One region of the Vreelandella gomseomensis genome, then DNA from elsewhere that is predicted to be linked to it. Evidence: predicted binding sites of a transcription regulator. Region 1 holds the regulator's gene; the other holds the start of a gene.

What was found. Region 1 encodes LexA, which represses DNA repair genes until DNA is damaged. Its sites were predicted from a motif close to TACTGTNTANNTANACAGTA; they were not measured.
Region 2: QC815_RS07210 (PA0069 family radical SAM protein) is a predicted target of LexA. The motif match lies at 3,864-3,883, and genes of this name have one in related genera.

What each region holds. Positions count from the first base shown of each region.
Region 1 covers NZ_JARWAI010000004.1:36,921-44,350, reverse strand. Annotated here, with positions in the region: gene QC815_RS06025 (uracil-xanthine permease family protein) at 1-409, shown strand, start outside; gene mobB (molybdopterin-guanine dinucleotide biosynthesis protein B) at 437-1,000, shown strand; gene moaC (cyclic pyranopterin monophosphate synthase MoaC) at 1,005-1,811, shown strand; gene moaE (molybdopterin synthase catalytic subunit MoaE) at 1,813-2,265, shown strand; gene QC815_RS06005 (ribonuclease J) at 2,297-3,892, opposite strand; gene purU (formyltetrahydrofolate deformylase) at 4,153-5,007, shown strand; gene lexA (transcriptional repressor LexA) at 5,004-5,666, opposite strand; gene QC815_RS05990 (TetR/AcrR family transcriptional regulator) at 5,910-6,587, shown strand; gene QC815_RS05985 (L,D-transpeptidase) at 6,565-7,089, shown strand; gene nagZ (beta-N-acetylhexosaminidase) at 7,148-7,430, shown strand, end outside.
Region 2 covers NZ_JARWAI010000004.1:290,007-297,436, reverse strand. Annotated here, with positions in the region: gene QC815_RS07235 (metallophosphoesterase) at 1-195, shown strand, start outside; gene QC815_RS07230 (rhomboid family intramembrane serine protease) at 425-1,270, shown strand; gene QC815_RS07225 (YeaC family protein) at 1,285-1,569, shown strand; gene QC815_RS07220 (DUF2797 domain-containing protein) at 1,598-2,398, shown strand; gene QC815_RS07215 (winged helix-turn-helix domain-containing protein) at 2,420-2,725, opposite strand; gene QC815_RS07210 (PA0069 family radical SAM protein) at 2,765-3,847, opposite strand; gene pgi (glucose-6-phosphate isomerase) at 4,039-5,706, opposite strand; gene QC815_RS07200 (PTS fructose-like transporter subunit IIB) at 5,876-7,430, opposite strand, start outside.

The DNA of each region.
Region 1 (7,430 bases):
GCCGAATACGACCTACTCGGAAGTGACCGGGGCGGTGACGCTGACTCGGGCTTTCAATCCCCGCTATATGGTAGTGGCGGCGGTGCTTGCGATTTCACTGGCCTTTATTGCCAAGCTGGGTGCGCTGCTGCAAACCATTCCGGGTCCCGTCATGGGCGGCATCATGACGCTGCTGTTTGGTTCCATCGCGGTGGTGGGGATGAACACGCTGGTGCGGGCAGGGCATTCGTTAACCGCACCGCGTAACCTGGTCGTGGTGTCGTTGATTCTCGTGTTTGGTATCGGCGGTATGCAGGTTGGCGGTGGTCAATTTACCTTGCAGGGCGTTAGTCTGGCAGCGTTGGTCGGCATTGTTTTGAATTGGCTGCTGCCCGCCGAGCAGGAAGACGACGTCGCGGATGCTCACTAAACCGCATTTATACGGAGCCGAGCGCTTATGCAGTTAGCCACATCGCTACCCTTTCCGGTGTTGGGCATTGCGGCCTGGAGCGGGACGGGGAAAACGACCCTTCTTGAGCAGCTGTTGCCACGCCTGGGCGATGAGGGCGTCAAGGTGGCGGTGATCAAGCATGCCCACCACCGTTTTGACGTCGACCAGCCGGGCAAAGACAGCTACAAGCTCCGCCACGCCGGCGCGGCGCCGGTACTGGTGGCCTCGCGTCACCGTCTCGCGCTGATGCAGGAAACCCCGGGAGAGGACGAGCCTGATCTCAACCAGCTGCTATCGATGATGGCGGTGCATGCGCCTGACCTGGTGCTGGTGGAAGGGTTTAAAGCATGGCCTTTACCCAAGCTGGTGCTTTATCGTCAGGGTATCGGGGAGGTGGATATTCTTAGCGGTTCGCACGTTGAGGCTGTCGCGCTTGATGGCGATTGCCCCGTGATACTACCCGCCTCGACGACGCAACTGGCACTTAACGATACGGACGCCATTGCACGCTGGGTGATCGAGTGGATGGCGAGCCAAAGGCTCAACGATGTTTCACGCAATGACAGGTGACACCATGCAGTTAACGCATCTCAATAGCCGCGGCGAAGCCCGTATGGTCGACGTTGCGGACAAACAGGAAACTCGCCGTGAAGCCGTGGCCTCCGGGCGCATTGTGATGCAGCCCGCTACCCTTTCGCAGTTAAGCGAGGGCTCCCTGCCCAAGGGCGATGTGCTGGCCACGGCCCGCATCGCCGGCATTCAGGCGGCAAAACGCACCCACGAGCTGATCCCGCTTTGCCACTCGCTGGCGCTGTCGAAAGTGTCCATCGAGTTTGATGTAGATCCGGTGGAAAGCTGTGTGCATGTGACGGCAAGCTGCCGCTTGAATGGACGTACCGGCGTGGAGATGGAAGCGCTGACCGCTGTCTCTGTTGCCTGCCTGACGCTTTACGACATGTGCAAGGCCGTCGACAAGTCCATGCGCATAGACGCCGTACAGCTCGACAGCAAGCGTGGCGGGCAGCGTGGGGAGTACCAGCGTGAGGCCGCGCCGGAAGCGGCCGCCCCGATTGTGACCGGCCAGGGCGCCGCAGGCGAGGTCAGCCTGGGTGAGCGCTGTCATTCTCCCTGTGTGCTGGTCAAGTTCCTGGCGGAGCTACGCGAGCAACTGGGTGAAAACGAGCGCGTCGTGACCTTTGACCAGCTGCCCAGCCGGGATATTGCCGGACTGAAGGCGGCACTGGTAGCCCAGGACGAGCGCTTTCAGCAACTCCAGGACAAGCGTACGCTGTGCGCCATCAACCAGGTAATGGCCAACGATGCCGCCTTCATTACCGATGACGATGAAGTGGCTTTTTTCCCGCCGGTCACAGGGGGCTAGGATGCAGATTACCATCCGCGTGCAGGCAGAACCTTTCGATATGGCCTTCGGCTACGCAGACAGCATCGCCGGGCGAACCGATATCGGCGGGATCGTCAGCTTTACCGGGCTGGTGCGTGACTTCAACGAAACGCCCGATGTGACCGGCTTGACCCTCGAACACTACCCGGGAATGACCGAGGCGACCCTGCAGCGGATTGCCGAGCAGGCCGGCGAGCGCTGGTCGCTCAATGCCGTGACGATCATTCATCGCGTGGGGCATATGCGCCCGGGGGATGCCATTGTCAGAGTGCTGGTGGCAAGCGCCCATCGGCGCGAAGCCTTCGAGGCCTGCGATTTCATCATGGACTGGTTGAAAACCCAGGCGCCCTTCTGGAAGAAAGAGCACGGCCGGCAAGGCGACTACTGGGTCAAGGAGCGGCGCTCGGACATCGACGATGCGGCCCGCTGGTAGGCAACGCCCCGTCGTGGCGCCAACGGTGAGATTACTCGTCAGCGATCGGTGCGGGGAGGTCGCTGGCCATGATCTGCAGATGCACCTCGGGCAGGTGCTGAAGGCGTTCGGCGAGCCAGGCGATCAAGCGCGGCTGAAGGCCAAGTCTTAAGTCGGCCAGCGTATCGGCGTGCAGGTCGGCCAGTTGCTCATCCAGCCATTCGCTGAAGCTGTCTTCATCAAGCGCATTGGCGCCTGTGTTGTCGAGCATCAGGCGGCCGATGCGTGCCCAGCCGGTCTCTGTCGCGCAGACCGGCAGCGCCAGATACAGGCTTCCCCGGCGTGGATGGGTGCTGGTATCGCCTTCAAGCCCCGGGTGAGGGACGACACTGTTCTGGCTGACGATGCACGGCGGCTGAGGGTAATGCTGTTCGTGCTGCAGCCCCTGCTGATCAAAGCGGATCATGTCGCCGTTGACCGGTGCCAGCGGGGCGTCGATGCCGAGCGATGTTGCCAGCCGCTGATGCGCCTGCTGATGAAGGCTCTCGCCATGGACGGGCAGTAGATGCTGCGGCGATAGCCACTGATAGAAGCGCGTCATCTCCTCCTGCGCGGGATGCCCGGTGGCATGCAGTTCTGGATGGTTGAATTCATCGAAGAGCTGGACGCCAAGCTGTTGCAGGCGCTTTTTCAGCTGCTCGATCGGCCGCTCGTTGCCGGGTATGGCTTTAGCAGAAAAGATCACGTTGTCGCCCGGCTGTAGATCAACGTGGGGATGACGCCCCTGGGCGAGTCGCTGCAGCGCGGCGCGCGGCTCGCCCTGGCTGCCGGTGGCAATCACGACGACTTCATCGGGGGGAAGGTATCCCAGGTCGTGGGCGGGCACCACCGCCGGAAAGTCATCCATATAGCCGAGGCCCCGCGCCACACTCACCATGCGTTCCATCGAGCGTCCCATCAAGCTGACGCGCCGTCCACACTGTTCGGCCGCGCGGCCGATTGCCAGCACGCGGGCCAGGTTACTGGCAAAGCAGGAAACGATCACCCGCCCTTCGCATTGGGTAAGCGTCCTGGCCAGCGCGCGGGCCACGTCGCCTTCACTGCCGGAGTGGCCGGGTACGGGGGCGTTGGTGGAATCGCCGACCACCAGGTCGACGGGGGCGAGCGCCTTGAACTGTGAGGAATCGATCGGCGCACCAATGATCGGTTCGGGATCCAGTTTCCAGTCCCCGCTATGCAGGACGCGATAGGGGCCGGCCATGACCAGCAGCGCGCAGCTTTCCGGAATCGAATGGGGCACGCCCAGATAGCGCAGACTGAAGGGCCCGCTTTCCAGCGCCTCGCCGGGTTCGATAACCTGAATGGCGGCGCTGCTCAACTGGTGTTCGGCAAACTTGAGACGCAGCAGGCCAGCGGCCAGGGGGGTGGCATACACAGGGCACTGCCAATGCGGCCATAACCAGGCAACCGCGCCAATGTGGTCTTCATGGCCGTGGGTGATATACAGGGCCTTGGGGGCTATGCCCAGCGCCTTGGGCGTATCCAGGTTGGGCACCTGGAGGGGGGCGTTGGGCAAGTCCTGACGGATCATCATGCCACAGTCCACGGCGATCCAGTGATCCTCGTATCCGTATAGCGTCAGGTTCATGCCGATTTCCCCGCAGCCACCCAGCGGCAAGAGGCGGAGAGGAGGGCGACGACGGGGACGAATATGAACGCGCGGTGGATGCATCAGAATCTTAAAGCCTAAAAAGTAATGCCTTAACTATACGGGATGGGGTGGGCGGCTAACAATGACTGCGGTAACGGGCGGTGATTGCGCGCCTGGCATTGGGTACAATAGACGTTTGTTGAATGCCCGGGGCGGTGAAAAGCGACCCCGGGTGCACACCGTCAAGAGTATTTATCATGTCGCATTTTTATCGGTTGGTGGTTTCCTGCCCGGATCAGGTGGGGATTGTTGCACAGGTGTCGAGTTTTATCGCTCAGCAGGGGGGGTCGATTACCGAGGCGAGCCAGCACTCCGACCTGGAAACCGGACGTTTCTTCATGCGCTACGAAATTCTGGCGGATTCGTTGGACATGTCGGCAGAGGCATTACGGTCGGCGTTTGAGCCGGTCGCCGTGCGTTTCGATATGCAGTGGTCGTTGGTGGATACCCAGCAGCGTCGCCGCGTGGTGCTGATGGTCTCGCGGGAATCCCACTGTCTGGTCGATCTGCTTTACCGTTGGCAGGTGGGCGAGCTGGACTGCGATATCGTCGGGGTGATTTCCAACCATGACGATATGCGCTCGTTGACCGAGTGGTACGCGATTCCCTATTACCACGTGCCTGTCAATCCGGCGGATAAAGCCGTTGCCTTTGAGCAGGTTCAGGCACATATCGACGAGGCGCGAGCCGACTGCATCGTACTCGCACGTTACATGCAAATTTTGCCGCCGGCATTGTGCCAGCGCTACGCCGGGCAGGTGATCAATATCCACCACAGCTTTTTGCCTTCCTTTGCCGGCGCCAAGCCCTATCACCAAGCCTATGAGCGCGGCGTCAAGCTGATCGGTGCGACCTGTCATTATGTGACCCAGGAACTGGATGCGGGGCCGATCATCGAGCAGGACATCCACCGGGTGAGCCATTGCCACACACCGACGGATCTGGTGCGTTTTGGCCGCGATGTGGAAAAAGCCGTGCTGGCACGGGGTCTTCGCTGGCACCTGGAAGACCGCGTGCTGGTTCATGGCAACAAAACCGTCGTGTTCAGCTAGCCAAGCGCCTGACCATTGCCACCGCGGATAACCCCGACGCCCACGCCCTCGATGTCGAGCGGTTGGGTGCGTAAATCAATAGTGATCGGCGCAAAGTCGGGGTTTTCCGCGATCAGGGAGACGTGGTGTCCGTCGCGTTTGAAACGCTTGACGGTAACTTCATCGTCCAGTCGGGCGACGACAATCTGGCCGTCGCGTACTCGCTGGGTGCGATGTACGGCGAGCAGGTCGCCTTCAAGAATGCCGACGTTCTGCATGGAAAGCCCGCGCACGCGCAAGAGGTAATCCGCCCTGGGCGTAAAGTAGTCGGCGGGCAGCGGGCAGTAACGGTCAATGTGCTCGGCGGCCAGAATAGGGCTGCCCGCAGCGACTTCGCCGATGATCGGCAGGCCGGTGCCGGGATCCGCCGCTGCGGGCTGGCTATCCGGGGTGTCCTGGGGCTCCTGATTGGGCAGGCGAATACCCCGTGAGGTATTGCGGATGATGCGAATGACCCCTTTGCGCTCGAGCGCCCGCAAGTGCTCTTCTGCCGCATTGGGCGAGCGAAAGCCCAGTGCCTTGGCGATTTCTGCCCGGGTGGGTGGATAGCCAAGCTCCGCCATGGTCTTGACAATAAAGTCGAACACATTCTGTTGACGAACGGTTAACGGCCGTGACATATCAGTCTCCAGCGTGGGTAAGTGGACAGGCAGCGTTTCTATAGACCTATCAGTATGTGGTTAAGTATACAGTATGTTCCCCTGTCCAGTACATATCTGCTTCCAGCCGGCTAACAACATGATGTGCAAAGGGATGCGCCGCCGTTCTAGGCGTGATTTAACGCCCATCAACCGTTGAGAGGGGCAACGTGATAACGTAGTATCCTGAGATTGTTTAAAACATCCGTTTTCATGGAGAGCAGCATGGCTCAATCGGATACCGTGACGCGCATTCTGGACACGGCGGAAGTGCTGTTTGCCGAGCGCGGCTTTGCCGAAACATCCTTACGCAATATCACCAGCAAGGCGCGGGTGAACCTGGCGGCGGTAAATTATCATTTCGGCTCAAAGAAGGCGCTCATTCAGGCCGTGTTTGCGCGTTACCTCGATCCGTTCTCCGAACGTTTCCACAGCGCCCTGGACGCGCTGGAAGCACGTTACGAAGGCCGAGATATCCCGCTTGAAGTGCTGCTCGAGACCATGGCCACCACGGTGTTGGAGGTGCCCGCGGAGCGTAATAGCCTGAAGGTGTTCATGCGCCTGCTAGGCCTCGCCTACAGTCAGGCCCAGGGGCATTTGCGTCGCTACATCCAGCATGAATACGGCGATGTATTCAGCCGTTTCACCGAGCTGGTTCGCCGCGCCACCCCCGATCTGCCCGACGCCGAACGCTTCTGGCGGCTACACTTCATGTTAGGTACCGTCATCTTTACCCTGTCGGGGTTGGACGCGCTGCGCGACATTGCCGAAAAGGATTATCACCAGCAGGTATCGGTTCGCGACCTGGTGCGTCGACTGCGTCCTGTCGTGGTGGCCGCCATGAATGCGCCCTTGCCCGACGAGAAAGACATGGAGCCTCATGCAGACACCGTCGCTCACTGAGCTGCCGCCCCGTGATGGGCTGTGGATCGAAATTGCTACGCAGACGCAGCAGCTGCGCGCCTGGGAAGGCGACACCTGCCGTTATCAGTGTGATGTATCGACGGGACGCGCCGGGGTGGGCAACCAGGAAAACAGCGGCAAGACGCCCCTGGGATGGCACTATATTCGCGCCGCGATTGGCCGGGAGGCGCCTGAAAATGCGGTGTTCAAGGGCCGTCGCTGGACAGGCGAAGTGTTCACCCCTGAACTGGGCAAGGCGTTTCCCGAACGCGACTGGATCCTGACACGTATTTTGTGGCTCTGCGGGCTGGAGCCAGGGGTCAATCGTGCGGGGCAGGTGGACTCGCAGCGCCGCTATATTTACCTACACGGTACGCCGCCAGATCAGCCCATGGGCCAGCCAGCGTCGCATGGCTGCGTGCGGCTGCGTAATGTGGATCTGCTGTGGCTTTTCGAGCATGCCTTGCCGGGAACGCCTGTCTGGCTACACGACGGACGTTGATCGTTGGACTCTCGCTAATGTTCGTCTAGAATTAGCGCCTTTTTTTGGATACCCCGCTATGACACAACCCTTGGGCTCGGTCATGTTGGACCTTGAAGGGACTTCCTTGACCGCTGCAGAGCGCCAGATGCTGGCATCGCCTGCGGTCGGCGGCGTTATTCTTTTTGCGCGCAATGTGGAGGATGCCTACCAGATACGTCGCTTATGCAACGAGGTGCGTCAGCAGCGCCCCGACTTACTGCTGGCGGTGGATCAGGAGGGCGGGCGGGTTCAGCGTATCAAGCAGGGCTTGACGCGACTGCCCGCCATGGCGCGGCTGGGGGAGTACTATCAGCGGGATC
Region 2 (7,430 bases), 250 kb from region 1:
TACTGGTGTGAAGGCATTCCCGCACTGCCGACCGGCAATATCGCCTGTCTGGATTACAGCGCCGTGAAGTATGGCCGCCTGGTGGCTTATCGCTGGCAGGGCGAAGAGCGCTTGAACGCTGATCATTTTTTATGGATTCAGGTAGATAGAGATGAGCAAAACGTTTTGAACAGGCCGCTGGATGACGATGATTAAGCGGGCTTATGCATTGTATACAATGCGTTACATAATTTTTGCAAAACATATGAACTAACCCCACCGCCGCCCGTCAGAATAGGTGTTCCCTTGAATGATCCCTTGCTATTTGCCCGGCGGCCCCTACCGCCGGTTTTTTTTGCTGGAAATGCCAGTCAGTTTATTGGCACGCTGTGCGTGTTGTATTGAACGCGTCGTCACGCCGACACGGTTACCATGAGGGAAAGCTATGCACCCAGTGATGCGTTTACCCCCCGACGCGGATACCCAGGCGTTGCGCAAGGCGCTTTGGCGATACCGGATCGGGCACCGGATCACCGTTGAAGATGATGGCCAGGTGCTTTGGATTGCCGACCCGGGTCAACGTGACGCACTGCTGGCGCTGGTAGCACGCTGGCAGCAGGGCGACCCCCTCGAGCTTGCCGAGCATGCCTCACCGGGGCAGACCCCAGCGCTGTTTGCCATGCTCAAGCAGCTGCCGGTTACCGTGGCCTTGGTGGCGATAAGCCTGGTGATTTTTGCCTTGATGGGCGTGTTCGGCGACTTGATGGTCGTGGCTCTTACGATCGTGCCGATCGGTATTGTCGGCGGCGAGCTGTCGTACGGTTCATTGGTGGATACGTTGGCCAGCGGCCAGGTCTGGCGTCTGCTCTCACCGGCTTTTCTGCATTTTGGCTGGATGCACCTGATCTTCAACCTGATGTGGGTATGGTATTTCGGTCGCCAGGTGGAAGCCTTGCAGGGCGGACGCACGCTGCTCTTGCTGGTGGTTTTGGCGGGCGTGCTGGCCAATCTCGCGCAGTACGCCACCGGCACGGTGTTGTTCGGCGGCATGTCCGGGGTGGTTTACGCCTTGCTTGGTCACGTATGGCTGATGTCGCGTCGCGTGCCGGGCAGTGGGTTTTTTGTCCCGCAAATGCTCGTCGTCTTCATGCTGGGCTGGATGGTATTTACCATGACCGACATGGCGGGACTGGTTGGCTTCGGCAATGTGGCCAACGAGGCCCATCTGGGTGGGCTGGTCGTCGGCCTGGTCACTGGCTGGTATTATAGTGTGCGGCGTTTACGGTCTTAATTGAGGAGCTTGGCATGAGCGACATGACCTTCGACAGAATGATTCAACAGATGACCCCGGCGATTTACGAAAGCCTCAAGCAGGCCGTGTCGTTACGCAAATGGCCGGACGGACGCCGCCTGACGGACGAGCAGACCGAGCTCTGCCTGGAAGCGGTAATGCGCTTCGAGGCGGAAAACAACGTGCCTGAAGAAAACCGCGTGGGCTACCTGGAACAGCGTACCTGCGGCGCCGGGGCGACGGGGCAGGGTGTCTCGCCCGAGATGGCCGGTCTTGCCAAGGACGCCGCGCGTGACTGAGGCCCTCGTCCAAGGCTGTCTGCGCAAGATGGCCGTCGTGCCGGGCGCCTCCCAGGCGCAGCCCGTCAGCTACCAGCTGCGCGCCGGGGACCACCGCATTGACCTGAACGAACGGCTGGGCGCTCCGTTACAGCTACGCTGGAGCGGGGCGATTGCCTGTACCCACTGTGGTCGGGCTACCAAGAAGAGCTTTGCCCAGGGCTACTGCTATCCCTGTTTCAAGCGCCTGGCGCAGTGTGATACCTGCATCGTCAAACCCGAGACCTGTCACTATTTCCAGGGAACCTGCCGCGAGCCCGAATGGGCGCAGCAGCATTGCTTCCAGCCGCATATCGTTTACCTGGCCAACTCGTCGGGATTGAAAGTCGGTATCACACGCAAGACCCAGATGCCCACCCGCTGGCTGGATCAGGGGGCGATCCAGGCGCTGCCGATTCTGGAAGTCGATACCCGCCAGCAGGCTGGCTTTGTGGAAATGCTGTTCAAGGAGCATGTGGGCGATCGCACCAACTGGCGGGCCATGCTCAAGGGTGACGTGGCGGCACTTGATTTAAAAGCCGAACGCGATCGCCTGATGAGCGTAACGGCCAGCGGCCTGGGTCAGCTGAAACGCGAGCACGGCGTGGATGCCATTCGCGAACTGGATTCACAGCATTATGCGTTTCACTATCCGGTGACGACCTTTCCGGGAAAGATCGTCTCGCACAACTTTGACAAGCAGCCGGAGGTCAGCGGTATCTTGCAGGGGATTAAAGGCCAGTATCTACTGCTGGATACCGGCGTGATCAATCTGCGTAAGTTTACCGGTTATGAGGTTAGCGTGGCGTGATCGCGGGCTTTACGGTCGTGTCTATGCGTCACCGTAGCCTAATGCCTGCTGCAGATACGATGCATGGCGGCTCACCCAACTGGGGTCAATGGCGCCCCAGTCCTTGATCTGATAGCGGCCGATGTTGTGCCGTTCGCCCTCATCATTGCTGAACACACAGTCAATATCCAGCTCGGCGAGCGATGCGATGGTATCTTGCGCGGTACGCCGCGGCATGCCGGTGGCCTCGATGAGCGCAGGCACGCTGGCGGTTCCCTGATCGATCAAATACGCAACGTAAAGGCGACGATAAAAGCTGGATTTGGTTTTGCTCAACGGCGCGGACATCTTGCATCCTTCTGCATAGTAAAAGTATCGCTCGCCAGTCTAAATGAATAAATCGCCCTGCGCGCGGGGCGGGCGAAAATCCCGAGTGTTCAAGCCCTGCTCGGTGCGCTGCTGCATCTTCCACTGGCGGCTGGCGCGGTTGAATCGCTGGGCGATCAACTCGGCGAAGACCCCTTCGCCGCGAAAGCGCTTGCCGAATCGCGCATCGTAGTTCTGCCCGTCTCGGCACTGGCGGATCAGGCTCATCACCTTGGCGGCCCGCTCGGGGTAATGGGCTCCCAGCCAGGCTTCAAACAGCGGTGCCACTTCGTGGGGCAGGCGTAACAGCATCCAGGTCGCGGTTCGTGCACCGGCGCGGCTGGCGGCTTCCAGAATCCGCTCGATCTCATGGTCGGTGAGCCCTGGAATAATCGGCGAGACCAGCGTGCCCACGGGAATGCCGGCGGTATTGAGCTCGCGGATGACTTTCAGGCGCGCCTGGGGTGAAGCCGTGCGCGGCTCCAACGTGCGTTTCAGGTTGGCATCCAGGCTCGTCAGGCTCACGAAAACCCGCACCAGTCGGTGCTCGGCCATTTCCGAGAGCAATTCCAGGTCGCGCAGTATCAGGCTGCTTTTGGTCACGATGGTGACGGGGTGTCGGCATTGCTGGAGCAGTTCCAGCAAGTGCCGGGTGGTCTGGTACTTGGCTTCCAACGGCTGGTAGCAATCGGTATTGCCCGACAGGTTGATGGGCCGGCACACATAGCTCGGATGACAAAGTTCTTCGGTGAGCCGCTCAACCAGTCCGCTGCGCGCAATCAGCTTGGTTTCAAAGTCCAGTCCCGGCGATAAATCCCAGTAGGCGTGGGAGGGGCGGGCATAGCAATAGACGCAGCCATGCTCGCAGCCTCGATAAGGGTTCAGCGAGCGATCAAAGGGCAGATCCGGCGAGCGGTTCCAGGAAAGCGCGCTCTTGCTTGGTTCCTCGCGTACTTCGGTGGCGATGGTCGTGGCGGCTTCTTCCTGCCACCAACCGTCGTCCTCTGACTCGCTGCGGGTCGGCGCAAAACGATTGTGCGGGTCGTACGTCGCTCCACGCCCTTTATGCACGGTCGAGCCGCTTGCTTGATAAGACGTCCCCATTGGCCACCTCACTAATATATGGCTATATATACAGTATATGGCGTTTGGTGCGTCGTGCAAGGCCGCTTATTGGTTGCGATAGCGCTTGTCGGTCATTCGTGCGACCGCAGTGGCGGCTAGCGCGGGCTTTAACGCAAACGCCTTGGCTGAAAGCCAAGGCGTTTTGCTTGCCTACGCTTTATTACGACAATCTAGCGCTTTTTTCTGGCGGGCTTTTTCTCGGTCTGGGCATCGTCGCCGGTCTCTGTGTTTCCCCCATTGCCGGGGAAATGGCCGCGTAGCAGCTCCAGCAGGCCCTGGGTCGAGGCGTCGAAGTCGGCGGCGTTGGTGTCGATGCGCTCGCTGATTTCGCCGGCGATGCGCTTGCCCAGCTGCACGCCCCATTGGTCGAAGGAGTTGATGTTCCAGATAACGCCCTGCACGAACACCTTGTGTTCGTAGAGCGCGATCAGCGCGCCCAGGTTCTTCGGCGTCAGCTCGTCCAGCAGCAGGGTGCTGGACGGGCGGTTGCCGGGGCAGCTGTAGGGATCGTGCTGGCTGAGCTCCTTGGCGTCTCCCTGGCTGCCTTCCATAAAGGCGTTGGCCTGGGCCAGCATGTTGGTGAGCAGGGCGAAGTGATGATCCTCGACGCCGGGTTCGGGCTTCAGCGAGGCAATGAAATCGATGGGCACGTAACGGGTGCCTTGGTGCAGCAGCTGGAAAAACGCGTGCTGACCGTTGGAGCCGGTCTGCCCCCATACGATCGGGCCGGTCTTGTAGTTGACCGGGTGGCCAAAGATGTCCACCGACTTGCCGTTGGATTCCATGTCGAGCTGCTGGAGGAACGACGGCAGCTGGTTCAGTGCCTGGTCGTAAGGCACGATGGCTTGAGTTTCGGCGCCGATAAAGTTGATGTACCAGATGCCGATCAGCGCCATCAGCACCGGCATGTTTTCCGAGAAGGGGGCTTCGATGAAGTGGCGGTCCATTTCGTGGGCGCCTTCCAGCAGCTCGATAAAGCCTTCAAAACCGATGGAAAGCGCGATGGGCAGGCCAATCGATGACCACATGGAGTAGCGCCCGCCGACCCAGGCCCAGAATTCGAAGACGTTCTCTTCACGAATGCCGAATTCCATTGCCGCGCGGCGATTGGTGGAGGCGGCAATGAAGTGCGCGCCGACGTCCGCATCTTCACCGGCGTTTTCCAGGAACCAGCGCCGCGCCGTCTTGGCGTTGAGCAGGGTCTCCTGGGTCGAGAACGTCTTGGTGGAAACGATAAATAGCGTCGTGGCCGGGTCGAGCCGCGACAGCACTTTCTGGATATGGGTGCCGTCCACATTGGAAACGAAGTGGAAATGCAGATCCGGATGGCGGTACTTCAATAGCGCGCGTACCGCCATGTTGGGCCCCAGATCCGAGCCGCCAATGCCGATGTTGACCACGTCCTTGATGCGCTGGCCGTTATAGCCTTTCCACTCGCCGCTGCGCACTGCCTCGGAAAACAGCCTGATCTGCTCGCGGGTGCGGGTGATTTCGGGCATCACGTCTTCGCCGTCCACATAGACCGGCTCATCGCTCAGGTTGCGCAGCGCGGTGTGGAGAACCGGACGGTCTTCAGTGACGTTGATGATATCCCCCGAGAACATCTGTGCCCGGCGCTGGACGAGGGCGGAGTGGTCGGCGAGCTCGATCAGCTTGGCCAGCACGTCATCCGACACGTGGTGCTTGGAGTAGTCGAGAAACAGACCGCCCACCCGCAGGCTCATCTTGTCAAAGCGCTGCGGGTCATTGGTGAAATAGTCACGAATGCGATCGTTAGCGGTTTTGTCGCGCAGGCGTTCGAGCGCCTGCCACGTCACACTGCGGGTCAGCTGAAACATAGAGAGATCCGTTGTTGTAGGTCGGCGGGAGGCCTTGATGTTATGTGTGTAAAAATACTACATAAAATGCGTGCTGTGGCAACCGCCGGCGGATAAAAGCACGCTCGACGGTAATAGAACTGACAGGATGAGCAATAAAAAGGCGGGCTGGCGCCCGCCTTGCTGCCGTTCAGGTCGCCACGGCGACCTGGGTGGCGCCGCGTTTGATCATGGCATAGCTCAGGCCGGTAATCAGCGAGCCGATGACAATAGCGCCCAGGTAGAGGAATACCGGGGTGATGGCATTGGGAATCAGCAGTACGAAGATGCCGCCGTGGGGCGCCATCAGCTTGGCGCCGACCAGCATGGATAACGCACCGGTAACGGCACCGCCCAGCATGCACGCAGGAATCACCCGCAGCGGATCTTTGGCAGCAAACGGAATCGCCCCTTCGCTGATGAAACACATGCCCAGCACAAAGGAGGCTTTACCTGCCTCCCGCTCGGGCGCTGAGAATTTGTTGCGCGCCACTAAGCTGGCAATGCCCATGCCGATGGGGGGCACCATGCCCGCCGCCATAATCGCCGCCATGGGACCGTAGGTTTCCGAGGCCAGCAGGCCTACGCCAAAGGTGTAGGCGGCCTTGTTGACCGGCCCGCCCAGGTCGAAACACATCATCGCGCCGAGCAGGATGCCCAGCAGCACGGCGTTGGTCGATCCCATGGTCTCAAGGAAGCTGGTCAGCGCAGTGAGAAGGCCCGCCACCGGCTCACCGACGATGTAGATCATCACCAGTCCGGTGACCAGGCTGGCGATCAGCGGAATGATCAGAATCGGCTTGAGCGATTCGACGCTGGAAGGCAGCTTGACATACCGGGTAACGGCCAGGGCCACGTAACCGGCTAGAAAGCCCGCCAAAATGCCGCCGATAAAGCCGGAACCTATGTTCGCGGCCAGCATGCCGCCAATCATGCCGGGGGCGATACCTGGGCGGTCGGCAATCGAGTAGGCGATATAACCCGCGAGAACCGGAATCATCAGTGCGAAGGCGGTGCCGCCGCCAATTTGCATCAGCGCGGCGGCCAGCGAGCCTTCTTCTTCGGCGGCATTGATGCCGAACACGAACGACAGCGCGATCAGCAGGCCACCGGCCACGACCATCGGCAGCATGAAGGAAACGCCGGTCAACAGGTGCTTGTAGACGCCTTTTTCCTTGATGCTTTTGCTGCCCTGATCGCTGGCCTCGGCCTGGCTGCCGTCTTCTACGCTGGCGTGGGCCAGGGCCGCTTCCAGGGTGGGGCGCGGTTTTTTCAGCGCGTTGCCGGTGGAGGTGCGATACACCCGTTTACCGGCAAAGCGCGTTGGGTCGACTTCGATATCGCAGGCCAGTACCACCACATCGGCATCATTGATTTCCTGCTCGGTCAGTTGATCCTGGGCGCCCACCGAGCCCTGGGTTTCCACGCGAATCGCGTGCCCCATGGCGCGGCCTGCTTCCGCCAGGGCCTCGGCGGCCATGAACGTATGCGCAACGCCGGTGGGGCAGGCGGTGACGGCAACAATCTTTTGGCCTTCAGCGGTGCCTGATGACGCGGTGTTCGTCGCCGCGGCGGCGGGCGCCTGAAAGAGCGGTGCGTCGCGCTTGGCCGTGGCCAGAAAACCGCCGGGGTCGGGGAGCGCCTCGGCAATCGGCGCCTGATAAAGCCGTTTGCCTTCAAACCGCTCGGGGGCCGGTACATGGTCC